Regions from separate parts of the Ectothiorhodospira sp. BSL-9 genome, predicted to be linked through region 2. Evidence: predicted binding sites of a transcription regulator. Region 2 holds the regulator's gene; each other region holds the start of a gene.
What was found. Region 2 encodes sigma-54, which starts transcription at its own class of promoters, with help from an activator protein. Its sites were predicted from a motif close to TGGCANGNTNCNTGCTT; they were not measured.
Positions count from the first base shown of each region.

Region 1: a site for sigma-54 is predicted at 3,932-3,948, ahead of ECTOBSL9_RS16590 (PEP-CTERM sorting domain-containing protein). Genes of this name have one in related genera too.
Region 3: a site for sigma-54 is predicted at 5,409-5,425, ahead of cowN (N(2)-fixation sustaining protein CowN). Genes of this name have one in related genera too.
Region 4: a site for sigma-54 is predicted at 3,779-3,795, ahead of nifE (nitrogenase iron-molybdenum cofactor biosynthesis protein NifE). Genes of this name have one in related genera too.

Region 1 covers NZ_CP011994.1:2,053,960-2,061,296, reverse strand. Annotated here, with positions in the region: gene cysS (cysteine--tRNA ligase) at 1-1,288, opposite strand, end outside; gene ECTOBSL9_RS09715 (peptidylprolyl isomerase) at 1,551-2,063, shown strand; gene ECTOBSL9_RS09710 (UDP-2,3-diacylglucosamine diphosphatase) at 2,073-2,792, shown strand; gene ECTOBSL9_RS16590 (PEP-CTERM sorting domain-containing protein) at 3,159-3,881, opposite strand; gene ECTOBSL9_RS09705 (glycerate kinase) at 4,394-5,626, opposite strand; gene ECTOBSL9_RS09700 (nitrogen fixation protein NifQ) at 5,639-6,238, opposite strand; gene modC (molybdenum ABC transporter ATP-binding protein) at 6,307-7,337, opposite strand, start outside.
Region 2 covers NZ_CP011994.1:428,505-435,841, forward strand. Annotated here, with positions in the region: gene ECTOBSL9_RS02200 (ATP-binding cassette domain-containing protein) at 1-116, opposite strand, end outside; gene ECTOBSL9_RS02205 (hypothetical protein) at 171-803, opposite strand; gene ECTOBSL9_RS02210 (KpsF/GutQ family sugar-phosphate isomerase) at 842-1,819, shown strand; gene kdsC (3-deoxy-manno-octulosonate-8-phosphatase KdsC) at 1,853-2,380, shown strand; gene lptC (LPS export ABC transporter periplasmic protein LptC) at 2,410-2,949, shown strand; gene lptA (lipopolysaccharide transport periplasmic protein LptA) at 2,936-3,475, shown strand; gene lptB (LPS export ABC transporter ATP-binding protein) at 3,472-4,197, shown strand; gene ECTOBSL9_RS02235 (RNA polymerase factor sigma-54) at 4,364-5,863, shown strand; gene hpf (ribosome hibernation-promoting factor, HPF/YfiA family) at 5,926-6,249, shown strand; gene ECTOBSL9_RS02245 (PTS sugar transporter subunit IIA) at 6,257-6,724, shown strand; gene hprK (HPr(Ser) kinase/phosphatase) at 6,729-7,337, shown strand, end outside.
Region 3 covers NZ_CP011994.1:2,164,850-2,172,186, reverse strand. Annotated here, with positions in the region: gene lptF (LPS export ABC transporter permease LptF) at 1-318, opposite strand, end outside; gene ECTOBSL9_RS10190 (leucyl aminopeptidase) at 478-1,971, shown strand; gene ECTOBSL9_RS10185 (DNA polymerase III subunit chi) at 2,009-2,428, shown strand; gene ECTOBSL9_RS10180 (valine--tRNA ligase) at 2,492-5,254, shown strand; gene cowN (N(2)-fixation sustaining protein CowN) at 5,462-5,764, shown strand; gene ggt (gamma-glutamyltransferase) at 5,732-7,337, opposite strand, start outside.
Region 4 covers NZ_CP011994.1:3,378,188-3,385,524, forward strand. Annotated here, with positions in the region: gene ECTOBSL9_RS15450 (NifX-associated nitrogen fixation protein) at 1-381, opposite strand, end outside; gene ECTOBSL9_RS15455 (NifB/NifX family molybdenum-iron cluster-binding protein) at 446-949, opposite strand; gene nifN (nitrogenase iron-molybdenum cofactor biosynthesis protein NifN) at 903-2,321, opposite strand; gene nifE (nitrogenase iron-molybdenum cofactor biosynthesis protein NifE) at 2,323-3,741, opposite strand; gene nifX (nitrogen fixation protein NifX) at 3,876-4,586, opposite strand; gene nifT (putative nitrogen fixation protein NifT) at 4,751-4,960, opposite strand; gene nifK (nitrogenase molybdenum-iron protein subunit beta) at 5,032-6,603, opposite strand; gene nifD (nitrogenase molybdenum-iron protein alpha chain) at 6,710-7,337, opposite strand, start outside.

The DNA of each region.
Region 1 (7,337 bases), 1.6 Mb from region 2:
CCTTGCGCTTGCGGGCCTCCAGACGGGCCTGGATGCGCTCTTCAATCCCGGCCTCGTCGGGGCCATCGGAACTGCCCCCCTTGAGGAAGGCCTCCGGGTCCGACTCCAGGATGCCGAGGGTTGCGCCCAGTTCCCTGAGCATTCCAGCCAGTCGGGCCGCTTCATCGGCCTGCCCCTCGCGCAGACGATTGATCTCATGGGCCAGGTCGAACAGCACTGCCAGGGCCACAGGTGTGTTGAAGTCGTCGGCCATGGCCGCATGGAAACGGGCCCGGTATTCGACGCCGCCATCTCCGACCGGCTGGATCGGGATCCCTCTCAGAGCCGTATACAAACGCGACAGGCCATTACGGGCACTCTCCAGGGCCTCGTCGTTATAGTTCAGCGGACTGCGGTAATGGCTGCCGAGGATGAAATACCGCACCACCTCGGGCCGGTAGTGCTCCAGCACCTGGCGCACGGTGAAAAAGTTGCCCAGGGACTTGGACATCTTCTCTTCGTCCACCCGCACAAAGCCATTGTGCATCCAGTAGTTGACGAAGTGCTCGCAGGTGGCCGCCTCGCTCTGGGCGATCTCGTTCTCGTGGTGGGGGAACTGCAGGTCCTGCCCACCGCCGTGGATATCAAAGTGGTTGCCCAGAAAGTGCGTGGACATGGCCGAGCACTCGATATGCCAGCCCGGACGCCCCGCGCCCCAGGGCGAGTCCCAGGCAGGCTCGCCGGGCTTTGCCGCCTTCCAGAGAACGAAATCCATGGGGTCGCGCTTGGCCTCATCCTGTGCCACCCGCTCGCCGGCGCGCAGGTCTTCCAGGCGCTTGCCGGAGAGCTTGCCGTAATCCTCGAAGCGGGACACGCTGTAGTACACGTCCCGGTTGTCGCCCTGATAGGCGTAACCACGCTCCATGAGGCGCTGGATCATGTGCAGGATCTCGTGCACGTGCTCCGTGGCCCGTGGCTCAGCCGTGGGCCGTAAAACCCCCAGGGCCTCGGCATCCTCGTGCATGGCCTGGATGAAGCGTTCCGTGAGGGCGTCGATCCCCTCCCCGTTCTCGGCGGCGCGGCGAATGATCTTGTCGTCGATATCCGTGATGTTGCGGATATAGGTCACCTCGTAGCCCAGGGCCTTGAGGTAGCGGTAGACGATATCGAACACCACCAGCACCCGCGCGTGGCCCAGGTGGCAGTAGTCGTACACGGTCATGCCACACACATACATGCGCACCCGGCCCGTTTCCATGGACTTGAAGGGTTCTTTGCGGCGGGTGAGGGTGTTGTATATGTTCAGCATGTCGCAGATCTGGCAGGTCAGAATGGGGGCAGGCAGCAAAGCATACCAAGTCCCACGATACACCAGAAAGGCCGGCCGCGAAGCCCGACAAGGGCCGTTCCACACCCCGTCCGGGCGGTGCGAACTTTCCCGGGACGTCTGCAACGGCTATCATCACCGGACACCAACGGGTAACCCCGACGGACAAAATCGCATGAAATCAATGATTCGACAGTGTGTAGCGCTCCTGGCGCTGCTGTCCTTAACCATGGGAAACCAAGTGATGGCCGAAACCGACAACCCCAAGGTCCAGATTGAGACGACCAAGGGCACCCTGGTCCTGGAACTCTACGCGGACAAGGCACCTGAAACGGTCGAGAACTTCCTGGCCTATGTGCGCGACGGCTTCTACGACGGCACCATCTTTCACCGGGTGATCCCTGGCTTCATGGTGCAGGGTGGCGGCTTCACCCCGGACATGCAGCAAAAACCCACCCGCGACCCCATCCGCAACGAGGCCAACAACGGCCTGAGCAACGAGGTGGGCACGCTGGCCATGGCCCGCACCCCCAACCCCCACTCCGCCACGGCGCAGTTCTTCATCAACGTGGAACACAACCGCTTCCTGGACTTCACCGCCGAGACGCCCCAGGGCTGGGGCTATGCCGTGTTCGGCAAGGTGGTGGAAGGCATGGACGTGGTCGAAAGTATGGTGGCGGTGCCCACCGGCAGTCAGGGTATGCATCAGGACGTGCCCAAGGAGCCCATCGTGCTCAATAGCGTGACCGAGCAGTAATTCTGCACGGTGCCTCAAACGTTATTCATTTCCGATCTGCACCTGGACAGGGATCGTCCACGCACCCTGGAGCAGTTTGCCCGGTTTCTCACCGAGCGGGTTCCCGGGTCCGATGCGCTTTACATCCTGGGTGATCTGTTCGAATACTGGATCGGCGACGATGACCCTGCCCCGCACCTGGATGATATTCTCGACACCCTGCATCGGCTGAGCCGAGAGGGTCTGCCGGTGTATTTCGCTCACGGCAACCGGGACTTTCTGGTGGGCGAGGCCTTCGCAGAGCGTAGCGGTTGCACGCTACTGGAGACGGAAACGGTCATTGATCTTTATGGCACCCCCGTGCTGCTCATGCACGGGGACAGCCTGTGCACCGATGATGAGGAGTACATGGAATTTCGTCGCATGGTGCGCACTCCCAAATGGCAGTCCGCCTTTCTGGCCCGCCCCCTGGCCGAGCGTCATGCCGAGGCCGAGGCCATGCGTGCCCAGAGCCAGGCTTCCACCCGCAACAAGTCTGAACGCATCACGGACGTGAATCCGGGCGCCGTGGAGGATGCCCTGCGTCGCAACGGCGTGCACACCCTGATCCACGGCCACACCCACCGCCCCGCCGTGCACAATTTCGAACTGGACGGACACCCGGCCCGCCGCATCGTGCTGCCGGACTGGTACGGTGATGGCGGCGTACTGGCCTGCACCCCACAAGGCACGTCGCTCCAGACGATCTGAGCTCCCTCTGGAAAGCCCGCGAGGAGTCCTTGAGCCCCGGGAACTCTTGGGCACCCTTGAGCCATTGGGGAACCCCCGTGGGAGCGGCCCTCGGCCGCGAATGCCGCGACTCCGGTCACCACCCCCCAGGGCTTGGCACCGAGGTGAAGAACCTTGGCGGGGGGTGTGCCTGCCCGCGGGACGCCGTGAATACCTCCCTGTAGGCTTGATCGCCGCATCCATGCGGCGAACACCCGCTCCCAGACACACCCCCCGCCAAGGTTCAGACAGTCTGGTGGCTTTCGGTGGGAAAGGCCTTTCGCGGCCGAGGGCCGCTCCCACGGGGGCTTTCCTTAGCCCCCTGCCCTACTGCTGCGGATCGTCAGCTTACGCAGCCTCGGCAACCGTCACGGGACGACGGCGGCGCAGGAAACCCAGGCCGAGCAGACCACCGGCCATCAGGGCGAGGATGCCGGGTTCGGGGACTTCGGAGGGGTTTTGAGTTTCTGCCGCCAGATTATATAAACTCAAATTCGAATCGCGACTCACTAGAGTGGCATTTTGATACCCAGCAAGATCATGAACAGAATGATCATAGGTTAGGGACTGAAAGGGGATTTTGAGATAGAAGTCACTTCCCTTCTCACCAATTTCGAGCTCATTGCCCCAAGTTAGACCTAACGAACTGCGCGAGTTTATATTTCCATTCCCATTATTAATCTGGAACTTATATTCGAGGGCAGCGTAAATAGTTTGATTTTCTTCCCTTTGAACTCCAGCCACAGAATAACTAAGCAAAAATGAAAGCGGGACGTTAGCGCTCCCAGACACCCAACCCTGCGTGCGCTCTGATGCTAAACCAATATCAAAGATATTCAAACCTTCTATGCTTTGAACTGAGTACCCATTACTACTATCAACACTCACTTCAAAGGCGCTTAACCCTACTCGGGACTGAATCCAACCAAGATTATCCGGAATATCAAACAAGACATTTTGAATCGTGAACTCATATGTCATCAGATTCGCCTGACCAACCCCAGCCCAAGCCACACCCCCAGCCAAACAAGCCGCCACCAACACCTTTTTCGTCTTACTGCTGGCCATCATCCCATAATCTCCACGTTTCGTTCGGCCATGAGCGGCTTATGGGGATAATTAAGCACGAAGCCTGCCAACAATCGGTGAGCGCATCATGCCAAGCTTAAAACGTGAAACAGCGCACAAAACCAAACCCATCCTGTCAGATATTCCGACACACATGCGTGTCATAAACATCGCCGCAGCGATATTCCATGTGTGAAACGGATCACAAAAGCGACTTTTTGACCGTAAATAAAATCGACACCTAATTCCCAAGCATGCCACGTAACCACCCCCTCAGCAGCGAAGGGGTATTCCCCACCGAAAGCCACCAGAGTGTCCGAACCTTGGCGGGGGTGTGGCCGGGAGCGGGTGTTCGCCGCAGGGATGCGGCGATCAAGCCTACAGGGAGGTATTCACGGCGTCCCGCGGACGGGCATACCCCCCGCCAAGGTTCTACGCCCCGATGCCAAACCATGGGAAGCGGCGGCCACCGGCAATCCCTTCGCGGCCGAGGGCCGCTCCCACGGAAGGCTAATTCAGGCTACCCGGGCGATGACCAGGTCCATGACGTTGGTGCCGGTGGGGCCGGTCTTCAGGAGGTCGCCGGAGGCTTGCAGGCAGGGGTGGGCATTGGCGGTGGCCAGGGCCTGGTCGGGGTCGAGGCCCTGGGCACGGATGCGGTCCCAGGTGCCACCGTCCACCAGGGCGCCGGTGGCCAAGGTCACACCATCGGAACCATCCGTGCCTGCGGCCAGCAGGGTCACATTCGGGCAACCGGACAACACCCTTGCCGCCGCCAGGGCCAGATGCTGATTGCGCCCGCCCTGCCCCGGGTTCTCCGGCAGGGTCACCGTGGTCTCGCCGCCCCACACATGCACACCGGGCGCCCTGCCCTCCTGCCTCAGCCAGTGCGCCAGGGCCGCGCCACGCTCAGCCGCTTCCCCCTGGAGAAATTCTCCATGCAAGGTGACCGGGCAACGCAGGCTGCGCGCTGCGTCGCCCGCCGCGCGACAGGCATCCTCCAGCGTGGCCAAAACCCGCACAGGCACCTTGCGGCCTTGGGCCCAACCGCCCACCTGGGCATCCATCGCCCGCTGGATGATCCCGGACAACCCGGACGGCAGGACCGGCGGAGGATGGGAGTCCCGGGGCGGACTGAGCAGCCCCGAGCCGATCACCGCCGGATCATTGCCGGGCACATCCGAGATCAACCAGACCTCGGCCGGGCGCTGTCCCAGATACCCCCGCAAACGGCCTGACTTGATGCAGGACACCGCCCCACGCACCCGGTTCATGGCCTGGATATCCAGCCCCGAACCCAGCAACCAGCCATTGATCCGTTGCAGATCCGCCAGCGTCATCCCCTCAGGCAACACCTCCACCAGGCTGGAGGTGCCGCCGCTGATGAGGAACAACAGGGTGTCACCGGGCGGCGTCGCCGAGATGAATTCCAGCAACTTCGCCCCAGCCGCCAGGCTGGCCTCACCGGGCAGCGGGTGATCCGATTCCAGGCACAAGAAACGCCCATCATGGGCTAGAGACTCATCACCATGCCCATGGCGAGTGATCATGAGTGCCCGCTTGAGTTGGCCACCCAGCCCCGTCCGTGCACCCTGAGCCATGGCGGCGGCGGCCTTGCCGATGGCCACCGCGTGCACTGCCCCCTCCGGCTTCTTGATGGCCAACTGCCGCCGCACGACTTGCTCGCCGTTCACGGCCTCCAGGGCCTGGTGGAAGCAATGCAGCAGGATGTCGCGATGAGGATTCATGGGAGTCCCGGGCTACTCATCTCGCACAAAACACGCCCGGTAGTCCGGACAATCACCACACACCGGGGATTTGCAGATCGGTATGCCTTCCCGGCCGCATAACTGACGATAGAAGAACTTCTTCCAGCGCATGTTGTGCACGTTCTGTTGCGCCAGGGCCGCAAAATGTCGCGTCATCAGGGTGGAAAGCTCCGAACGCGCATCCAGCCCAAGACCCTGCCACAGATGGCCTGGCTTGAGGGCGCGACGCGCGATGATATGCGCCAGCCATGTGGTCGCCTCGCCCTGATGAGAGGCATGCTCCAGCAGCAGGCCGCGAAGGTCCGCCTCCTCGATGGCGCCCTCCCCCGCATCACCTTCCCGGGAAACATCAGGCTCCAGTGTGTCAAAGCCGGGAAAACAATGATCCAGCAGGCGGCTCAGGCTATCGGCATGCAACCCCAGGCCAGCGTTCAGGGAAATCGCCCGGGCCTGCTCCACGTCTTCCAGCGCCGCCACGAGGGCACAGGACAGCACGTGGCGGTCGAATGGATCACCCCGCCCCGGCAATGCCAGCAAACGCTCACGCCTTTGCGTATTCGGGCCTGCGTGCGGATGAGAAGTTGATGCCATGATAAGGCCCTCCTCGGCCCTCGATGATCCTCGAGGGCCTTCACTCATGGATGATGGGATCGCGGCACTCATGCGACAGCAACCCCCTTGACCATCGCCCACACCGATTGCCCTGGGGACAGGTCCAATTCCCGGCGGGAACGCGCGCTGATTCGGGCCAACAACTGATGCTCCCCCGCCGCCAGGTTCAGAATCACATGCCCGGGGTGGGGATCGTCACTGATCTGCGTGATCCTGACCGGAATCGAGTTGAGCACGCTGCTGGAATCGGGGCGCTCCAGGGCCACGGACACATCCCGCGCCAGGATGCGCACCCGCACGGGGGCGCCCAGGGCACGATCCTGATGGGAGACCAGCAACCGCCCCCCGCCAAAGGCCAGCTCCGTGAGGTGATCGTCCGCGTGGTGGTCGGCCACTGTGCCCTCGATCACCGCCGAGGCCTGTTCGCTGTGGGCCAGGGGCAGGTCGGTGCGGGTTAGCAGTGTCTGCAACGGCCCCTGGGCCAGGGCCCGTCCGTTTTCCATCAGCACCATGTGATCCGCCAGGCGGGCCACCTCCTCAATGGAATGGCTCACATAGATCACCGGGATGGACAATTCATCCCGCAACCGCTCCAGGTAGGGCAGGATCTCCCCCTTGCTGGTCACATCCAGGGAGGCCATGGGCTCGTCCATGAGCAACAACCGCGGACTGGTGAGCAGGGCACGACCAATCGATGCCCGCTGACGCTGGCCACCAGAAAGCTCGTCCGGATAGCGTGCCAGCAGATCCGTGAGGCCCAGCAGTGTTGCCACCTCGTCCAGCTCCAGGCGGCGCTGCTCGGGTGCCAGGCGCTTGAAACCATAGAGCAGGTTATCCCGCACCCTGAGATGGGGAAACAGGCTGCCCTCCTGGAAGACGTAGCCCAGGGGCCGTTCATGCACGGGTAGCCATTGAGCGCCATCCTGCCAGGTCTCACCATTGAAGGTGAGGCGGGCCTCACGAATCCGTTCCAGACCCGCCAGACAGCGCAGCACCGTGGTCTTGCCGGAACCGGAGCGACCGAACAGCGCGGTCACGCCGCGCCCGGGGATCTCCAGATCCACGTCCAGGGTGAAAT
Region 2 (7,337 bases):
ATATCCAGCCCATCAAAGATCTTGCGGTCGCCGCGGGCGAAATGCACATCGCGGATCTCGATCCAGGGGGTTTTATCGGGTGCGGGGGAAATAGGGACGTTCCTTGGCAGGGTAATGATCGTCGAATACCAATCGAGCGGTTCTCATCTTCTTTCGGAGCGCCGAGACTGTCAAGTGAACCCCAGCAGGCCGGCCAGGGTGACGGCTTGCCCCATGACGGCGGGCGGGGCATCCAGGAACAACACACCTGAGCCACCTTCCGAGCAGCGGGCGAACGCCTCCAGGTGATCCCGCAGGACACGCGGGTGCGCCCCCGATGGCAGGACCACCCGCCCCACCGGCCCGCAGGGCGACTGCGTTTCCGGCCCCGTCCACAGACGGGCATGTGTCGCCGGGGCGTTGGCCGAGTAACAAGGGAGGCCATCCGGCCATGGGCCCATGGCCGGGGTGTCTCCTGCCCCGTCCACGGGCACGCCCGTCGCCTCCGGCAGCACCAGGCCAGCCAATTGGGGACCCAGGGTCGCCTGCAGGCGTCTCAGGTGCTCCACATCCACGCCCCGGGGGCCCGCCAGTTCCAGATAAAACCGAAAGTCCTCCCGCACCTCACCGAGCCAACCCCGCCAATCCGACACCTCGGTACCTTGCCAGCGCTGCGCCGGCACCAGCACCGCCGAAAACTCATTGGCGTAAAAGCACAGACGCCAGGACGCCGGCATGTCCTGGGGGTAGAATTGCGCCACCCACGCCGGATGCTCCCAGTCACGGGCGCCCAGCGTGAGGTGGAAAGGCTTGCCTTGTCCCATTGTTTAATCCGCTCCCGCCTTGAGGTAGTGTTTTGCCGATGAAGCTCAATCCCGACAAGACTTTGGACATGGCCCGGGCCGTCCTGGAGACCGAGGCTCAGGGTATCCGCGATCTCATCTCCCGCCTGGATGAACGCTTTGTGCGCGCCTGCGAGTACATGCTGGCCTGCACCGGGCGGGTGGTGGTCACCGGCATGGGAAAATCCGGCCACGTGGGTGGCAAGATCGCTGCCACCCTGGCCAGCACCGGCACCCCGGCCTTTTTTGTCCATCCGGGCGAGGCCAGCCACGGTGATCTGGGCATGATCACCACCGGGGATACGGTGCTGGCCCTGTCCAATTCCGGGGAGACCGATGAACTCCTCACCATCCTGCCATTGATCCGTCGCCTGGGCGCCCCCCTGATCGCCCTGACCGGCAATCCGCGCTCCACACTGGCCCGGGAGGCCAACGTGCACCTGGATGTAAGCGTGGCCGCCGAGGCCTGCCCCCTGGGCCTGGCCCCCACCTCCAGCACCACTGCCACCCTGGCCATGGGTGATGCCCTGGCTGTGGCAATGCTGGAGGCCCGGGGTTTCACCGCCGATGACTTTGCCCGCTCCCACCCCGGTGGTCGCCTGGGGCGGCGCCTGCTGCTGCATGTCGGGGATATCATGCACACGGGTGAACGCATCCCCCTGGTGCGGGCCGACGCCCCACTGACCGATGCCCTCATGGAAATCACCCGCCAGGGTCTGGGGATGACCGCGGTGGTGGACGAGCACCGCAACCTGATCGGCGTGTACACGGACGGCGACCTGCGCCGCACCCTGGACCGCGGCATCGACATTCGCAGCACGTGCATCGGTGATGTGATGACCCGTCAATGCAAGACGGTGCAGTCGGGCATGCTGGCAGCCGAGGCCCTCAAGGTGATGGAGGACCACAAGATCAGCGCCCTGCCGGTGGTGGACGTGGGCCAGCGCCTGGTGGGAGCCCTGAACATGCATGACCTGCTGCGCGCCGGCGTGGTCTGAAGTGGTACGGCGGGCCCGTGGTATCCTTGCCCCATGAATGATACGCCTAGACAACGTGCCCGCGACGTGCGCTTCCTCATCCTTGACGTGGACGGCGTGCTCACCGACGGCAGCCTCTACCTGGGGGACGATGGCCAGCAGTACAAGGCCTTCAATAGCCGCGATGGCCATGGCATCCGCATGCTGGCCGACAGCGGCGTGCAGATCGGCATCCTCACCGGGCGACGCTCCCAGGTGGTGGAACACCGCTGTCGCGACCTGGGCATCGAGCACATCGTCCAGGGCCGTCGCGACAAGCTGGATGCCCTGGGTGGATTGCTGAAGGCGGCCGGTGTGGGTATCGAACAGACGGCCTACATGGGCGACGATGTGGTGGATCTGCCCGTGATGCGTCGCGCCGTGCTGGCGATCGCCGTGGCCGACGCCCACCCCCTGGTGCGCGAGCATGCCCATTACATCACCCGGGCAGGCGGCGGCCGTGGAGCGGTGCGCGAGGCCTGCGAGTTCATCCTGGAGGCCCAGGACAACCTGCAGGCCGCCCTGGCCCCCTATCTGGAATGAGTCGCCGCCTTTCAGGACTGCTGCTGATCATGGCACTCACCCTGGTGGCCGCCGTGGGCTTCTGGCTCGCGGAGAATGCCCAGGAACGGCGCGTGGTGCCGACCACCCAGGTGGACCCCGAGGCCAATCAGTTCTTCGCCGAGGATTTTGTGGTCTGGAGCATGGACGAGTCCGGCAATCTCAAGTACCGGCTCTCCGGCGCCCGAATGGAGCAACGCCAGGCAGACCGTTCCAGCCATGTGGAGGCCCCGGTGCTGATCATGGAACACCCCCCCGCTCCCGACTGGACCCTGCGTTCCGAACGCGGCTGGGTTTCACCCGCTGGCGACGAGGTGCAGCTGCTGGGCAACGTGCGCCTGAACCGCCCCGAGGCCCCCGATCACCCCCCCATCACCATCACCAGCCGGGATGTCACCGTATGGACCCTTTCCCGCCAGGCGCAAACCGACGCCCTGGCCCGTATGGTGAGCACTCACCGCGAGGCAGAAGGGGTGGGCATGACTTTGGATCTGACCCGGGATACCCTGGAACTTGAGAGTCAGGTAAGAGGCACCTATGTTCCGCACTGACATCCCCACGGGCCCGCACCTGGCGGGGCTGCTATTGGCCGTTTCGCTGGCCTGGATGCCTGCCGCACAGGGCCAGCACGACCCCGATCTGCCCATCCGCATCGAGGCGGATCGCGCCAGCCTGGACGATCAGCGGGGGGTGAGTGTTTACAAGGGTAACGTCACCATCACCCAGGGCGACACCGTCATCACGGGCGACGAGGTGACAGTGCATGCCCCCCAGCGGCAACTCCAGCGCATGGTCTCCGAAGGACGCCTGGCCACCCTGACCACGCGGGATGAATCCAACCGCGAGGTTCGCGCCGAGGCACGACGCATGGAGTTCTTTCCGGATGGACCGCGGGTGGTGCTCACCGGCGAGGCCCGGGTATGGCAGGGGGACGACGAATTCCGCGGCAGCAGCATCGTCTATAACCTGGAGGCCGCCACCCTTGAAGCCAGCACCGGTGACACAGGCCGGGTAGAGGCCATCTTCGCACCCCGTGACCGTGATCGCTCTCGCCCAGAGGACGGCGACACGCCATGAGCCGCCTGGAGACCGACAAGCTGGTCAAGCGTTACCGGGCGATCAAACCCGTGGACGGCGCCTCCATCCACATCAATAGTGGGGAGGTGGTGGGCCTGCTGGGCCCCAATGGCGCTGGCAAGACCACCTGCTTCTACATGATCGTGGGCCTGGTACCCTGCGACGAAGGCCAGATCCGCCTGGACGGCCGCGACATCACCCGACTGCCCATGCACGCAAGGGCCCGCATGGGCGTGGGCTATCTCCCCCAGGAGCCCTCGGTATTCCGCAAGCTCTCCGTGGCAGACAACATCATGGCTGTGCTGGAGGTCCGCCGCGACCTCAACAAGGCCCAGCGTCTGGAGAAGATGGAATCCCTGCTGGAGGAGTTCCAGATCCAGCACATCCGCGACAACGCCGGGGTCAGTCTCTCCGGTGGCGAACGACGGCGCGTGGAGATCGCCCGTGCCCTGGCCACCGAGCCGGCCTTCATCCTTCTGGACGAGCCCTTCGCCGGCGTGGACCCCATCTCGGTGATCGAGATCCAGCGGATCATCACCCATCTCACGTCACGGAACATCGGTGTACTGATCACCGACCACAATGTGCGCGAGACCCTGGGCATCTGCAACCGGGCCTACATCCTCAGTGGCGGGCACATCATCAGCCAGGGCGCGCCGGAAGACGTACTGGCCGACCCGCAGGTCCGCCGCGTCTATCTAGGGGAGAACTTCCGCCTGTGAAGCCGAGACTCCCCATTCAGCGTGCGGTTTTCGGGACATGGGTCCCATTTTTGCTGGCACACCGTATAATCTCTCTTGAAAGCATCATTTACGCCGGGGGCCTGCCCCCGCCTTCATCATCAGGCATCAAAGACCCGGGCCCCGGCCCGATGGCGCGCGTCGTGCTATGTTGAAACCGTCCGTCCAGCTCCGGCTGGGTCAAAACCTGACCATGACCCCGCAGCTGCAGCAGGCCATTCGCCTGCTGCAGCTCTCGACGCTGGAATTGCAGGCCCAGATCCAGGAGACCCTGGAAATCAATCCCATGCTCGAGGCCGTGGAGGGCACGGAGGCAGATCAGGAGACCGCCAGCGAGGAGCCTCGCGAGCAGGAGCAGGCCGATACCTCCGAGGCAGCAGAAGCAGCGGAGGCCGCCGCCGAGACGGAAGGCAACGCCGAGGGCAGTCAGGAGCAGATCCCCGACGAATTACCGGTGGACAGCAACTGGGACGACATCTACGATGTGCCCCCTTCCAGCGCCGGACAGTCGGATCACGACGGGCGCGACCTTTTCGAGAACCAGACCGGACCCTCGGAAAGCCTGCATGAACACCTCATGTGGCAGGTGCATTTGTCGTCCATGAGTGAGCGTGACCGGGCCATTGCCTTGACCATCATTGATTCCATTAACGAAGACGGCTATCTGGCCGAACCCATCGAACAGATCCACGCAGCCCTGGCCACGGACCGGGAGATGGACCTGGAACTGGACGAGGTGGAAGCCGTGCTGAACATGGTTCAGCACCTGGACCCGGTGGGCGTGGGCGCACGTGACCTGGCCGAATGCCTGGGCCTGCAACTGGCCCAGTTCCCGGAGGACACACCCTGGCTGACCGAGGCCCGCACCCTGGCCCGTGAACACCTGGACGCTCTGGGTGCACGTGATTACAAGGGCGTGCAGCGGCGCCTGGGGCTGGATGATGGCGAGTTGCAGCAGGTGATCGCCCTGATTCAGACACTGAACCCGCGCCCAGGCGGGGTCATCAGCAGCAGTTCGCCCGAATACATCATTCCCGATGTCTTCGTGCGCAAGCGAGAGGGCCGCTGGCAGGTGGAGCTCAACCCGGAAATCGCGCCACGCTTGCGGGTCAACCCCCTGTATGCCAGTTTCGTGCGCCGCGCCGATTCCAGCCAGGACAACACCTACATGCGCAACAGCCTCCAGGAGGCCCGCTGGTTCATCAAGAGCCTGCAAAGCCGCAACGAGACTCTGCTACGGGTGGGCACCGCCATTGTCGAGCACCAGCGTGCCTTCCTGGAATACGGTGACGAGGCCATGAAACCTCTGGTGCTGCGCGATATTGCCGAACAACTGGAGATGCATGAGTCCACCATCTCCCGGGTGACCACCCAGAAATTCATGCATACCCCCCGGGGTATCTACGAATTCAAGTATTTCTTCTCCAGCCATGTGGGCACGGCCGACGGCGGTGAGTGTTCAGCCACCGCGATCCGCGCCATGATCCGCAAGCTGGTTGCCGAAGAGCCCCAGGGCAAGCCCATGAGTGACAGCAAGATCGCCCAGGTCCTGGTGGATCGGGGTATTCATGTGGCACGACGCACCGTGGCCAAGTACCGTGAGGCCATGGCCATTCCGCCATCCAACGAACGCAAGCGGCTCGTCTGAAGCAAACCCACGCAGCCGTCCTGCTCATTACCCATCCCTACCTATTTCCAAGGAGTCATCTCATGCAGATCAACCTCACCGGTCATCACGTCGACCTGACCGACGCCCTGCGCAACTACGTCAACGAGAAGTTCGAGCGCCTGGAGCGGCATTTTGACAACGTCATCGACGTGCACGTGATCCTGACCGTGGAGAAGCTGCAGCAAAAGGCCGAGAGCAACCTGTTGCTCAGCGGTAACAGCATCCATGCCGAGGCCAGCCACACGGACATGTACGCCGCCATCGACGCCCTGGTGGACAAACTGGATCGCCAGGTGGTGAAGCACAAGGAGAAGCTCAAGGACCACCACCGGGCTGAAGGCTCCCACCGCAACCACATCGAGTGAACGCTTCATGAACATCGGTGATCTTCTCGCCCCTGAGCGGGTGCACTGCCAGACGGACGTGAGCAGTAAGAAACGTGCGCTGGAGATGCTGGGCGAGATGCTCTCCAATCATCTGCCCAAGCTCACCCAGGGCGAGATCTTCGACAGCCTGCTGGCCCGGGAGCGCCTGGGCAGCACGGGCCTGGGGCATGGCGTGGCCATCCCCCATGGTCGTCTGGCCGGCGCCAGCGAGGCCTGTGCCGCGCTGCTCAAGCTGGAAAAGGGCGTCGACTACGATGCCCCAGACAGTGAGCCGGTGGACATCCTGTTCGCGCTGGTGGTGCCGGCAGACTGCACAGACGAGCATCTTCAGATCCTCGCGTTGCTGGCCAGGATGTTCTCCGATCCGGAGACGCTGGCCCGGCTGCGCAGCACCTCCGGCCCTTCGGACCTGCTGACTCTGGTGCAGGAATGGGACACCGAAGACACCGGATGACCCCATGACCGACTCGCTCACCGTCAGCAACATCATGGAGGTCATGGAGGAGCGCCTGGGCCTCGTCTGGGTGGCGGGCACCCAGGGGTGTGGCCGGAGCATATCGCACCGTTCCACCCCCCATGGGAGCCCGTCCCTGGTGGGTCACCTGAACATCATCCACCCCAATCAGATCCAGGTACTGGGGAGCGACGAGATGCGCTACCTGTGGTCGCTGCGCAAGAACTCCCAGCGAGACATTCTGGAGCAATTGTGCAGCGGCGCCTCCTCCATGCTGATCGTCACCGATAACCTGGAGCCCCTCCCCGAGCTGCGCACCCTGTCGGAACGCCAGTCGGTACCGCTGCTGCGCACCGCCCTGCCCAGCCATGAACTGATCAATATCCTGCGTTACTTCTTCAGCAACAAGCTGGCGGAAACCACCACCCTGCACGGGGTGTTCATGGAAGTGCTGGGAATCGGGGTGCTGGTGACCGGCGAGAGCGCCGTGGGCAAGAGCGAACTGGCCCTGGAACTCATCAGCCGGGGCCACCGTCTGGTGGCGGACGATGCCCCGGAATTCGCCCGAATCGCCCCGGACATCCTGCGCGGTACCTGCCCGCCGGTGCTGGAG
Region 3 (7,337 bases), 1.7 Mb from region 2:
CATCACGGTACCGAACAGCCGCCCGTAACCCACGCCGCAGGCCTTGAGCGCCGCCATCTCGCTGTCCTTGTGCAACCGCCCCAGGGTGAGCATCACCGCCAGGAACAGCGACACCGGCAACAACAGGATCAGGGCCCGGAAAGACCCCAGTGCCAGGATCACCGGCAACACATCGGCGGGGATGCGCCCCTCGGCCACTTCCCCCAGCAGGCGCGCCAGCATGCCGCCCAGGATGATCAGCAGCAGCACCAGGATCACCGCCATCTGCGTGAGCAGCATCTCGCGGATCAGGTAACGGTCCAGGACCTTCAACGGCATCTCGAATCACCCCGGCACGGGGTGCGTTAACGGTGGAGGAAGATTCCCTATACTACTAGCCCCGGCATCGGCTAGGCCAACCACCCGCCGCCGAACCCAGTGACCCAGGGCCCGGATTGCTGCATCATCGGGCTTTCCCAGTCTATTTCGAGGAATGGCATGGAATTCTCAGTCGCAAGCGGTCAACCCCAGGAACAGCACAGCCCCTGCATCGTTGCGGGTGTATTCGAGCGTCGCAAGCTGTCCACCGCCGCCAAGGCCCTGGATCAGGCCACCGATGGCGCCATCAGCGCCCTGCTCAAGCGAGGCGACATGGATGGCGAACTGGGCCAGACCCTCTGGCTGCACCAAGTGCCCGGCGAGTTGGCCGAGCGGGTGCTGCTGGTGGGGTGCGGCAAGGAGCGGGACCTGAGCGAGGCCTCCTTCCGCAAGCTGACCTCCCACATGATCACCGCCCTCAAGCAAAGCGGCGCAGCCACCGCCCACAATTTCCTCACCGACCTGCCCGTCAAGGGCCGCGACCTGCCCTGGAAGCTCTTCCAGAGCGTGCTGGTGGTGGAAGACGCCCTCTACCGCTTCGACGAGCTCAAGAGCAACAAGAAAAAGAACAAGACGGCCCTCAAGCAGATGGTGCTCAACGTGGAGGCCGAGGAGGAGCTGGACACCGCCGGGCAGACCCTGAAACGGGCCACCGCCACCGCCACCGGCATGCAGCTCACCCGGGACCTGGGCAACCGCCCGGGCAACGTGTGCACACCGGTGTACCTGGCGGACCAGGCCAAGGGCCTGAAAAAGGCCTACAAGGACCTGAAGGTGGACATCCTGGATGAGGAGGCCATGGAGAAGGAAGGCATGGGCGCCCTGCTGTCCGTATCCCGGGGCTCTGAACAACCGGCCCGCCTCATCGTCATGGACTACCGGGGCGGCAAGAAGAACGACAAGCCCGTGGTCCTGGTGGGCAAGGGCATCACCTTCGACACCGGCGGCATCTCCCTCAAGCCCGGCGAAGGCATGGACGAGATGAAGTACGACATGGGCGGGGCCGCTGCCGTCATGGGGGCCATGAAGGCCTGCGCCGAACTCAAGCTGCCCATGAACGTGATTGGCGTGATCGCCGCCGCCGAAAACATGCCCGATGGCCGCGCCACCAAGCCCGGTGACATCATCACCACGATGTCCGGACAGACCGTGGAAGTCCTCAACACCGACGCCGAGGGCCGCCTGGTGCTCTGCGATGCCCTGACCTATGTGGAGCGTTTCGACCCGGAGGTGGTGGTGGACATGGCCACCCTCACCGGCGCCTGCATCATTGCCCTGGGCCATCAGGCCACCGCCGTGCTGGGCAACAGCGCCTCCCTCACCAACGACCTGCTCACCGCCAGCCGTCAGACCCTGGACCGGGCCTGGGAGCTGCCGCTCTGGGATGAATACCAGGAACAACTCAACAGCAATTTCGCCGACATGGCCAACATCGGCGGCCGCCCGGCGGGCACCATCACCGCCGCCTGCTTCCTGTCCCGGTTCACCAAGAAGTACAAATGGGCCCACCTGGACATTGCAGGGGTGGCCTGGAAGAGCGGCAAGGAGAAGGGGGCAACAGGCCGGCCTGTGCCTCTGGTGATGCAGTTCCTGTTCAACCGCATCAAGGAATGAATGCGGCCCTCACCCCAGCCAAACAACTCACCTCACCATGACAAGAGTCGACTTCTACCTCCTCAAGGGCACCCACCCCCAGCAGCGGCTCACCACCGTCTGTCGCCTGGTGCACAAGGCCTTCGGCCTTGGGCATCGGGTGCATGTCCACACCCGCTCGCAAAACGAGGCCCGGGCACTGGACGACCTGCTGTGGACCTTCAAGGATGACGCCTTCATCCCGCATGGCATCAACCCTGACGATGCGCGAGTGCCCGTGAGCATCGGCCCCAATGCACCGGAGGGTGCCCAGGTGCTGGTCAACCTGGCGCCCGAGGTGCCCGCACACTTCGAGCGCTTCGAGCGCGTGGCCGAGGTGGTCAATGAAGACCCCAGCGTGCGTGACAGCGGCCGGGCACGGTTCCGGCACTACCGGGAGCAGGGCTGCGACCTGCATCACCACACCCTGGGCAGGTGACCGGCACCCCCAAAAAAGATTAATATAATCCGCCACTTTCGCTCCGCATCCGACACAGGCCCCATGGACAAGACCTACGACCCCCGCGCCATCGAACAAACCGTCTACCAGGAATGGGAAACCCATGGCTGGTTCGCCGCCCGTGGCGAGGGGGACCCCTACTGCATCATGCTGCCGCCCCCCAACGTGACCGGCACCCTGCACATGGGGCACGCCTTCCAGGACACCCTGATGGATACCCTCATCCGCTACCACCGGATGTGCGGCGACAACACCCTCTGGCAGGGGGGCACCGACCACGCCGGCATCGCCACCCAGATGGTGGTGGAGCGCCAGCTGGCCCGTGAGGGGCAGTCCCGTCACGACCTGGGCCGCGACGCCTTCCTGGACAAGGTCTGGCAATGGCGCGAGCACTCCGGCCACCAGATCCAGCAACAGATGCGGCGCCTGGGCACCTCCATCGACTGGAGCCGGGAACGCTTCACCATGGACGATGGCCTGTCGGAGGCCGTGGGCGAGGTGTTCGTGCGCCTGTATGACGAAGGCCTCATCTACCGGGGCAAGCGCCTGGTGAACTGGGACCCGGTGCTGCACACCGCCGTCTCGGACCTGGAAGTGCTCTCCGAAGAGGAACAGGGCAAGCTCTGGCACATGCGCTACCCCCTGGCCGATGGTTCCGGTCACCTGGTGGTGGCCACCACCCGCCCCGAGACCATGCTGGGCGACACCGCCGTGGCGGTGAACCCGGATGACGAGCGCTACCAGCACCTCATCGGCAAGGAGGTGGAACTGCCGCTGACGGGCCGGCGCATCCCGGTGATCGCCGATGACTACGTGGACCCGGAGTTTGGCTCCGGCTGCGTGAAGATCACCCCCGCCCACGACTTCAACGACTACGCCGTGGGCAGCCGGCACGACCTGCCCATGATCAACATCTTCACCATCGACGCGAAGATCAACGACGAGGCCCCCGAGGCCTACCGGGGCCTGGACCGCTTCGAGGCCCGCGAGCGTGTGATTCAGGACCTGGATGCCCAGGGCCTGATGGAACGCATCGACGATCACAAGCTGATGGTGCCCCGCGGGGATCGCAGCGGCGCCGTCATCGAGCCCTTCCTCACCGACCAGTGGTATGTGAAGGCCGGCCCCCTGGCCGAACCGGCCATCCAGGCGGTGGAAGAGGGCCGCATCCGCTTCGTGCCGGAAAACTGGAACAAGACCTACTTCGAATGGATGCGCAATATCGAGGACTGGTGCATCTCCCGGCAGATCTGGTGGGGACATCGCATCCCCGCCTGGTACGACGATGCCGGCAAGATCTACGTGGCCCGCAGCGAGGAAGAAGTGCGCAGCAAGTACGGCCTGGATGCAAGCGTCAACCTGACCCGCGATCCCGACGTGCTGGACACCTGGTTCAGTTCCGCCCTGTGGCCCTTCTCCACCCTGGGCTGGCCGGAGCAGACCCCGGAACTCAAGACCTTCTACCCCACCTCGGTACTGGTCACCGGTTTTGACATCATCTTCTTCTGGGTGGCCCGCATGATCATGATGGGCCTCAAGTTCATGGACGACGTGCCCTTCAAGGAGGTGTACGTCACCGGCCTGATCCGGGATGCCGAGGGCCAGAAGATGTCCAAGTCCAAGGGCAACGTGCTCGACCCCATCGACCTCATCGACGGCATCACCCTGGATGAACTGCTGGCCAAGCGTACCCAGGGCCTGATGCAGCCGCAGATGGAAAAGCGCATCGCCAAGGCCACCAAGAAGCAGTTCCCCGATGGCATCCCCGCCTTTGGGACGGACGCCCTGCGCTTCACCCTGGCGGCCCTGGCCTCCAGTGGCCGTGACATCAAGTTCGACCTGGGCCGTATCGAGGGCTACCGCAACTTCTGCAACAAGCTGTGGAACGCGGCCCGCTATGTGCTCATGAACACCCAGGGTGAGGACACCGGCGTGAACGGCGGTGAGGTGGAGTTCTCCCTGGCCGATCGCTGGATCACCTCCCGCCTGCAGGTGACCATCACCGAGGTGCACCGCCACCTGGCCGAGTACCGTTTCGACCTGGCTGCCCGCGCCCTGTATGAGTTCACCTGGCACGACTACTGCGACTGGTACCTGGAGCTGTGCAAGCCGGTGCTCACCGGCGAGGACAGCAGCGAGGCCGCCCGCCGTGGCACCCGCAAGACCCTGGTTCAGGTGCTGGAGACCCTGCTGCGGCTGATGCATCCCATCATGCCCTTCATCACCGAGGCCATCTGGCGTCAGGTGGCCCCGCTGGCGGGCCGCGAGGGCGACACCATCATGCACCAGCCCTACCCCCAGGTGGACGAGAGCGCACGGGATGCCCAGGCAGACAAGGAAATCGAATGGGTGAAGAACTTCATCCTGGGCATGCGCCGCATCCGCGCCGAGATGGACATCAGCCCCGGCAAGCCCCTGCCCGTGCTGCTGCACAACTGGCAGCCGGAGGATCAGACCCGCTTCCAGTCCAGCCGCGCCTTCATCGAATTCCTGGGCAAGCCCGAGTCCGTGCAGTGGCTGCACGGCGAGGAGCCCCCGGAGTCTGCCATGGCCCTGGTGGGCGAGATGCACCTGCTCATCCCCCTGGCCGGCCTGATCGACAAGGAGGCGGAGATCGCCCGCCTGGAAAAGGAAGTGGCCAAGGTGCAGAAGAACCTCACCCAATGCCGGGGTCGACTGGAAAACCCCAGCTTCGTGGACCGCGCCCCCGCCGAGGTGGTGGAGAAGGAACGCACCCGGGTGGCAGAGATGGGCGCCAGCCTGCGGGAACTGGAAGGTCAGCTGGATAAGATCCGGCGGTTGTGAGGTTTAGCCCCTCTCCCGCAAGCGGGAGAGGGGCTGGGGTGAGGGCCGGACCATACTCCTCTGCTTGTCACGTTCCCCACAATCTCAAGTAACCCCCCTACCCCACCTTTCCAGCTTTCCCTTAATTAACAAAAACTTAAAAAAAATAAAAACCTGGCCCGCTCCTTGCTTCTCACTCAGCACAACACCAGACCAAGGAGCCCCTTCGTGACCCGCCCCAACCTACACCCCGACGCCGCCAACGCCCGCTACATCAGCTTCAAGGACCTGGACTGCGACGGCAATGCTCGCCTGGTCATGAACCTGATCGAGGAGTTCACCGCCGATCCGGCCCAGAAATCCCCCTTCTGGGACTACTTCCTGGGCAAGCGCAATCCCAAGTCAGGCCCCAAACCCGACGACCTGTTCCTGATCCACGCCAACATCAACCAGATCCGCGAACTGTTCGAAGAATGCGGCGACGACGAGGCCCAGGACCTACTCACCTGGGTGGAGGAAGCCTGCTGCTGAGTGGTTGCCCACGCCCCGGGGGTCAGCGGCCGCCTCGAAACGGCCATCTGCCTCCACCACCACCGCCTGCAGATTGCCCCAGGGACGAGAACGGGCCTCCAGGGCATGCCCATACGCCTCCAGTTGCGCCTTGAGCTCATCGCTGAAGGCATCCGGTTCATACTCGATGTGATCCGGCAAATACTGATGGTGATGACGGGGCGACGCCACCAGGCGATCGGCACGACCACCGGCATGAAACTCCAGGGCCGACAACAGCACCATGGTGATGATGCGACTCCCACCGGGCGTGCCCAGCACGGCCACCCGATCATCCATCTCCAGGAATGTGGGTGACATGCTCGACAGCATGCGCTTGCCCGGCTCAATGCGATTGGCCGACGACTGGATCAGGCCGTAGGCATTGGGCGTGCCCGGCGCGGCGGTGAAATCATCCATGTGATTGTTCAGGACCACCCCCGTCCCGGCAGGCATGAACCCCGAGCCAAAGGGATAGTTCAGCGACAGGGTGGCCGACACCCGGTTGCCCTGCGCATCGATGATGGAGAAATGGGTGGTGTCCTGCCCTCCCCGCAGACCCGCCGGGCCCGGGAGCTGATCGCTAGGCCGGGCCCGGCCCGGGTGCACCGTGGCGGCCAACCCGGCCGCGTAACGCGGATCCATGAGGCGCTCCACGGGCACCTCCACAAAGTCGCCATCCCCCAGATACCGGGCGCGGTCATGGTAGGCCAGCCGCATTGCCTCAACCCCGTGATGCAACCGATCCGCCTCGTCCATGACCCCAAGATCGAAGCGTTCCAGCACCTGCAGGGCCTGGGCCAGGGCGATGCCGCCCGAGGACGGCGGCGGCGCCGACACCACACGCATGCCCCGATAATTGAAGGTGATGGGTTCGCGCTCCACCACCTGATAGCTCACCAGATCCTCTTCGGTCCAGATCCCCCCGGCCCCGCCCACGGCCTGGATGAGTTGCTCGGCGATCGGACCCTGGTAAAACCCATCCCGCCCCGACTCCGCCAGTTGCTCCAGGGTCCGGGCCAGATCCGGCTGACGGATCACGAAACCCTCCCCGGGCACCTGGCCATCATCCAGAAACACCGCTGCCGACTCAGGCCACTCCCGCAAGGTGTCCCGCCGGAAGGAGGTCAACCGCTCATAGACCGGGTCCACCGGGAACCCATCCCGAGCCAGGCGAACGGCCGGCTCCAGCAGCTCCGCCAGGGGCAGCGCCCCATATTCCCGGGCGATGTGATCCAGGGCGTCGGGCGTACCGGGAATGGCGGCGGCCAGGGGACCATTCATGACCCGATCCCTGTCCACCTCGCCGGCATCATCCAGAAACATGTCTGCATGGGCGGCCAGCGGCGCCCGCTCCCGTGCATCCACCATCATCTGCCGCCCGGTGGCGGCCTCATGCAAAAGCCAGAAGCCCCCCCCGCCCAGACCGGACCCATAAGGCTCCACCACCGCCAGCACCGCACCCACCGCCACGGCGGCATCGAAGGCATTGCCACCCCGGGCAAGCACCTCCACGGCCACCTCGGTGGCCAGAGGATGGGGCGTAGCCACGCCA
Region 4 (7,337 bases), 600 kb from region 2:
AAAGCGGTGTACGTCACGCAGGCTCTTGTCCACCACGATCAGCTTGCCCACCGCGATGATCACGCGACCGAAACCCTCGCGATTCAGGCTCATCATGGGCGAGGCCAGGAGCCCGCACTCGCGTTCAATCATCATGGCCAGGGCGTTGTAGAACACGTGCAGGCGGGCAATGGCGCCCGCGTCGGGATCGCCCACAATGGGTATCTGACGGCGTTGTTCGGCGGTGAGAATCAGCTGCTCCAGTAGTTGAGCATCGGGTTCGGATTCGCGGGTGCCGTAGGTATCCAGAGCGCGCACCTGACGGATCACCTCCCGGATGAAATCCGTCTCCAGGATGGGGTCGTCGGTGGCAATGATGGCGGTGGCGGTATCGGTGGTCATGGTCGAATTCCTGATCGGATGTTGATGTCATGCATGGGTAAGGGGCGATGGGCCGGGTGGCTGGTCACCCCTCCTCTTCCCAGGGTTCGCTGGCCATGGCGTCAAAGCGACCCGGGTCGCCTTGCTGGCGCTGGACGGCCTTGGCCATCCAGGGGGGCGGGGTATGCTCTTTCAGGCAGGTCTGCAATTCGCGCAGCAGATCGGAAATGCGCGTTCCATGGGACACCCGCACTGGCTGGATATCCAGCGACAGAAGTTGTTTCACAGCCGATGATCCGGCGGCGGTGCAATAGACGGCTGCACACTCCTCAAGGCACTCGAACTTGGCCAGCAGCTTGTCTTCGCCACCGTCCTGGGCCTGCTCGCCAAACTGAGCCGCCTCCACCAGGTCCGCGCTCTCCTGGGTCAGCCGGTAGATGGCCATCCCCCGGGCGGACCCGAAATGCTGATCCACGCGGATCATGTCCGTGCTGGCAAAGGCCACCCGAATCGATGCATCACCCTCTTCCATGGCGGCAGACTCAGTGCCAGATGGCGTGATCACTTGCAGACGACGCTGTAGTGTCATGCTGCGATTCCTCCCAGGTTTGGGCTTCGGGATGGGCGTAGACGGAACGGTACGGCGCCACGTCATGGGTTGGGTTCGATAACTGCAGATTGGCCAGATCGAACAGGGCCTGGCGGGCGCCCGTATATCCGATCCAGGTACGCTGGAATCCCCCCAGCCAGTCATACTGGGGAAAGCCCGCCCGCAGCAGGGGAATGCCCAGACGTCGGGCTGGCTCCACGCCATGGGTATTGGCGATCAGGCACTGGGCCCCTCCCTCGCCAGCCAGTTCTTCCAGATCCTGCAGGTCGCCAATCTTGACCTGCTCTGCCGCCACCCGCTCAAGTACCGGTGCCCGGGTGGGCGCCACGGCGGCCACCACCTCGCCACCGATCTCCCTGACCAGATGTGAAAATCCGTGCAGCAGGTCCGGGTCGGCGGCGATGGCCACACGAGAGAAGCCCAGCATGAAATGGGTATCCAGCATGGCGTCCTGAAGGCGGGCACGTTCCCGCTGCAGGCGTGGTGGCACCGGGCGACCACTGAGCCGGGACAGGGTGAGCATGAGCTCATCCGTGGCTTCCAGGCCCATGAGGCTGTCGAAATGGACATTGGGTACGCCGGTGCGGGCCTCAAGATGCTCCGCTGCGCTGCCCATGGAGGCCCCCATCACCAGGGTGGCGGCCGACTGGCCCAGCCGATCCAGATGACTCAGCGGTGTCCCACCCGTGGTCAGCGCTGACAGGCGGGCCTCGGACAGATGCCCATCCAGCGAACCGGAGAGATCCGGCACCACCAGGGGTTCCAGACCGAAGGCTTCCACCATGTCCTTGAGGCTTTCCACGTCGCCCGGTGTGAGCGCGGCGCCGGCGAGGATATTCACTTGCCCGGGGGCCTCACCCGCCTGCTTCGACTCGGGTACCCGGTGATCAATCAGGGCCGTGACGGCCAGGGCAAACCCTGTTTCCGCCGATCCGGAAAAGTCCGGGGTGGACACCGGCACCACGGCCACATCGGCAAATTCCGGATGCTGCTGGCGAAATTCCCGTATCACCCGCTCCACATCAGCGCCCTCGGTTTCCGAAAGACCGGTGGTGAGCACCCCGATCAGGTCGGGCCGGGACTTGCCACACACGGTGGCCAGACCCTCCATGAGGTTCTCGTCAGCCCCCATGACGGCACTGACCTGATCCATGGCGGTGGTCTGCAGGGGGATGGGCTCCCGAAAATGGCGCACCAGAAAGACCTTGGCAAAGGCCGTGCAGCCCTGGGAGCCATGCAGCATGGGAATGGCGCGATCCATGCCCAGCATGGCCAGCGCCGCCCCCAGGGGCTGGCTGGCCTTGAGCGGACTGACGGAAAGGGCCTTGTTACGACGAATGATCCGGGCCATGTCAGCGGGCCTCCTGATGGGTGTGGGAGTCCAGGGGCATGCCGGTACTGTCCCAGGGGGCGGGCTGACGCACGTGGGGCCAGATGGGGCTCTCCAGGGTCAACGCCAGTTGACGGGCCAGCTCCAGCATTCCCTGGTAGCCCGCGTAGGCGGATTCGCGCTCCTGGTTGATATCCAGGAAGGGAATACGGGCCTTGAGGGCGGTGTACATGTTGCGCCCCCCGGCGATGAGCACGTCCGCCCGGGTTTCCTCGAAGATGCCCAGCAGGGCCTTGGGATTGCCGTCCTCGATCATGCGGGCGTCCTCCCCCATGAGTTCGCGGATGCGGGCCTTGTCCTCCTCGGTGGATTTGCGGGTGCCGGTGGCCACCACTTCCATGCCCAGATCCTGAAGGGCCGAGACCACGGACCAGGATTTCACGCCGCCGGTGTAGAGCAGCACCCGCTTGCCCGCCAGACGTTCCCGCCAGGGGGCCAGTTCGGCACGGATACGGGCCTCCTCACGGGCGATGAGCTCTTCGGTGCGCCCCGTGAGGTCCGGGTCGCCCAGCAAGCGGGCGAATTGGCGCAAGGCGTGGGACATGTCGTTGATGCCGTAGAAACTGCCCTCGAACCAGGGCGTGCCGTAGCCTTCCTGGAGCTTTCGGGCCACATTGATCATGGCCTTGGAGCACACCATCATGTTGGCTTCAGCCCGGTGCATGGTCTGCACCTGGTGATAGCGGGCATCCCCGGACAGGGTGCACAGCACGCGCAACCCCAGTTCATCCAGCAGCGGCAGCACATGCCAGAACTCGCCGGCGATGTTGTATTCGCCGATCAGGTTGATGTCATGCACCGTGATGCCGGGGCGCTGTGCCGACTCGGGTGGGGGCTCGGGTTCGCGGCTGCCCACCACCTGCTTGACCATGGACTCGCCAGCGATGCGGTTACCCAGGTTCTTGGAGCCATAAAAGCCTGCGGCGTCCACGAACACCACCGGCACACCCCAACGCTCCTGGGCCACCTTGCAGACCGCCTCCACATCGTCACCGATCAGGGCGGGCACGCAGGTGTTGTAGACGAAGACGGCCGGCGGATTGAAGGATTCCACCGCCTGACGGATGGAATGCAACAGACGCTTCTCGGAGCGCCCCATGATGACATCCTGCTCCGTGAGGTCGGTGGTCAGGCCCAGGCGGAACAGGTCAGGCCCTGAGGAGCGGGTACCGCGGTTATCCCAGGAGTTACCCGCGCAGGCGATGGGGCCGTGAACGATGTGGGCCACATCCGCCACCGGCAGCAGGGCGATCTGGGCCCCATCAAATGCGCATCCCCCGGCCGCGGCCCCGGGCTTGGGGCGGGCGCAACCGGACTTTTCCTTGGTGTTGTGGTCACATGCCGGCTCATCCAGCAATGCCTTGATGTCCTGTGCCTTCATTGTCTGCTCCGCTGCGGAATCGGCTTTGCAGGGAGAAATGCAAGACGCGGGCCATTTTCAAGTTATTGTTTATTAGGTATTTATTTTTTCAATGGCGTGTAGGAAAGGCGACAACGGGGAGGTCAGGCAACAAATCAGCCCTCGCCGAACCGGGCCACTGTCCCCGGCTCCCGCCCCATCACCTTCGCCAGCCAGGGCGGTGGCGTCCCTTCCAGCACTGCTTGCAGGCGGGCGATCACCTCAGAGGCTGCAGGAGTGTCCGGCAATTTGATGGGATGCACGCCCACGCGGATCACCTTGGCTGCCGCCGGGCCGCCAATGCTCTCCACGTACAACAACTGACAATCCGACAGCAGTTGCGCCCGCGCGGCGTTGCGATCCTCTGCCTTGTCCGCCTCGTCGGTGAAACGGATCTCCACCAGCCGCGCCGCGGCCTGGGACACCTGATAGATCAGAAAACGGGCACAGGAACCAAAATGGCCATCCAGTTTGTCGCCGGTATTGGAGGCCAGGGCAATGCGGATGGAGCCGGGCATGTCATCCTCGCCAAGAGACTCCACGGCAGGCAGATCCGGCTCCACCTCCCGTTCGCCAGACAGATAGCGCACGGCCATTTCCAGACTCTGGCTGTTGCATTCATCCTGCTCGATATCGGGATGGCGGGTGCGTTTGAGACCCTGCCTGAGATCCTCGACCGTCATCGAGGCCAACGCTTCTTCCTTGATGGGAGCACCGATGCGCTCAATGATGATCTCGAGCAACCGGGGTAGTTCAATCCCGGGCATGACCTTCTTGGCCAGTGCGATCCGCAGGGCGCATTCACGGTCGAGGATGTCGGTGGACATGGGGGTACCTCATCTAATGTTTAAATCGGTGGCAGGCGCGGTCACCCGATCCCTCGGGGGCGCATGGCGCCGATGACGCCCATCGGCTGATCCTGGCTGCGGGCACTCCTTCGCGAGCGAAGCCCCGTCTGAGGTGGGTGTGCCGGACGGAGCGTGCCTTGGGCTCAGAGGCGCTTGGCGCGCAGGGTGATGGGCAACCGGGGAGCTTCGTCCATGGGTTCCAGGAAGTAACGGGAGCCGTCAGCCAGAGTGATCTCGCCACCCCAGCGCCCCGGCCCCTCGTGCTCCATGGAAACGATAGCCTCTTCCAGGTCCTTTTTGGGGACGTAGAAGGACATTCCCGATTCCGTCTTGTTGATCATGACGCTTGGCATGGTGTGTTCTCGCTTCGATACAGAAGCCCCTCTCCCTTGAGGGAGAGGGGTTGGGGTGAGGGGCAAACCTATTACCGCACCAGGTCGTAGCTGTAGTCCGTCACACCCATTTCCTGGGTTTCGTCATCCAGCTGCTCCAGCACCGAGTTCACCAGGGTGGTGAGGATGTACATGCCGCCCTCATAGCCCAGGGTGGTCATGCGATGCAGATGGTGACGATCGAAGATGGGGAAGCCGATCCGCACCAGCGGCACCTTGAACTCCTTGCCCTTGGCCAGGGTGTCGCGCTCAAGGAACTTGCCGTAGGAGTTTCCGATCAGGAAGTCCGGCTTGTCGGTGAACAACAGCGAGCGCAGGTGCCACAGATCCTTGTTGAAATACACCTCGGACTTGGCGCCGTAAGGGCTTTGGGAGAGCATCTCATCCATGGCCTTCTTCCAGCGCTTGTTGGCATGGTTGCACAGGATGTGACGCGGCTCGGCGCCCAGTTCCAGCAGGAAGCGGGTCATGCCCATCACGAAGTCCGCATCCCCGTACAGGGCGTACTTCTTGCCATGCAACCAGGTGTGGGAGTCGGTCATCATGTCCACCAGGCGGCCCCGCTCCTTCTCCAGAGCGGCGGAGATGGGCTTGCCGGTGATTTCCGAGACCTTCATCAGAAACTCGTCGGTGCCACTCAGACCCATGGGGATACTGATCTTCGGGGCCTCGTGATGCCAGGTGTTCTTGACGAACTTGCGGGTCTTGTCCAACTGCCAGGGCTGCAACAGCAGCGTGTCGTGGGCATTGGGCGCATCCTTGATCTCTGCCTGTGTGGTTCCCCCGGCATACATGCGATATTCACCATCGGCGGGGGTGTCGAGCACTTCCTCGGGGTCGCACAGCAGGCTGAAGTCCACATCCATGTCCTTCATCATGCGCTTCATTACCCGGTAATTGCCCAGGTAGGTTTCAAAGCCTGGCACCAGGTTGATCTTGCCGTTCTTGCCCGGCTCCTTGTCTTCCATGTGATTGAGGGTGAAGTAACGGATCGTGCCCTCGAACATGTTGTCCCAGCCCGTGGTGTGGCTGCCCACAAAGGAAGGCGTGTGGGCGTAGGGCGTGGGGAAATCTTCCTCGATGTACCCTTCCTTCCTGGCGTTACCGATGAAGGCATTGAGGTCGTCACCGATGACCTCGGCCATGCAGGTGGTGGACACGGAAATCATGTCCGGCTTGTACAGGGCCTTGGCGTTCTGCAGGCCTTCCATGATGTTCTTCTGGCCACCGAAGACGGCGGCATCCTCGGTCATGGAGTCGGACACACAGGCGATGGGCTCGCGGAAGTGCCGATTGAAGTAGGTGCGGAAATAGGCCACGCAACCCTGGGAGCCGTGCACATAGGGCAAGGTCTTCTCAAAACCCAGGGAGCAGAGCACTGCACCCAGGGGCTGGCAGGCCTTGGCCGGATCAACGGTGAGGGCTTCGCGCTGGAAGTTGAGTTCCTTGTATTCCTCGGTGGTGGTCCACTCGAAGACCTCACGGATCTTCTCCGGGCTGTGGGCCTCCTCGGACGTTTCCCGCTTGCGGGCCAGCACCTGCTGGTAGTCTTCGTCCTGGAACAGGGGGTAACAGGGCTTGATGTTTTCGGGATTCTGGCTCATGGTCTCTTCTCCTGCCGCGCCACCAATCTGTGGACTACGGTCTGGGGAACATCATCAGGTGGTCACCGTGGCGCCGGTTGCGTCGGCGCCACGGGCAGGTTTTTCCTCAGGCGACCTTCTTCCAAGGGGCCTGCAGCTTGTCCCAGCAGGGATTGTTCAGGGTCATGTCCATATCCCGGGCAAAGATGGCGAAGCCGTCGTAGCCGTGATACGGGCCTGAATAATCCCAGGAGTGCATCTGACGGAAGGGGATGCCCATCTTCTGGAAGATGTACTTCTCCTTGATCCCCGAACCCACCAGATCCGGACGCACCCGCTTGACGAATTCCTCCAGCTCGTAGCCGGTCACGTCGTCGTACAGCAGCGTGGCATCGCCCATTTCCTTGATGGTGCGGTCATAGTCATCGTTGTGGGCAAACTCGTAGCCGGCCCCCACGATCTCCATGCCCAGGTCCTCATAGGCACCGATCACATGACGGGGACGCAAGCCCCCCACATACAGCATGACCTTGCGGCCTTCCAGGCGCGGACGGTACTTGGCAATGACCGCGTCCATCTCGCTCTGGTACTTCTCGATCACCCGTTCGGCACCTTCCTTGATCTTGTCGTCGAACAGCGAGGCGATCTTGCGCAGGCTCTCGGCGATCTTGGTGGGACCGAAGAAGTTGTACTCCATCCAGGGCAGGCCGTATTTCTCCTCCATGTGCCGCGCCAGGTAGTTCATGGAACGGTAG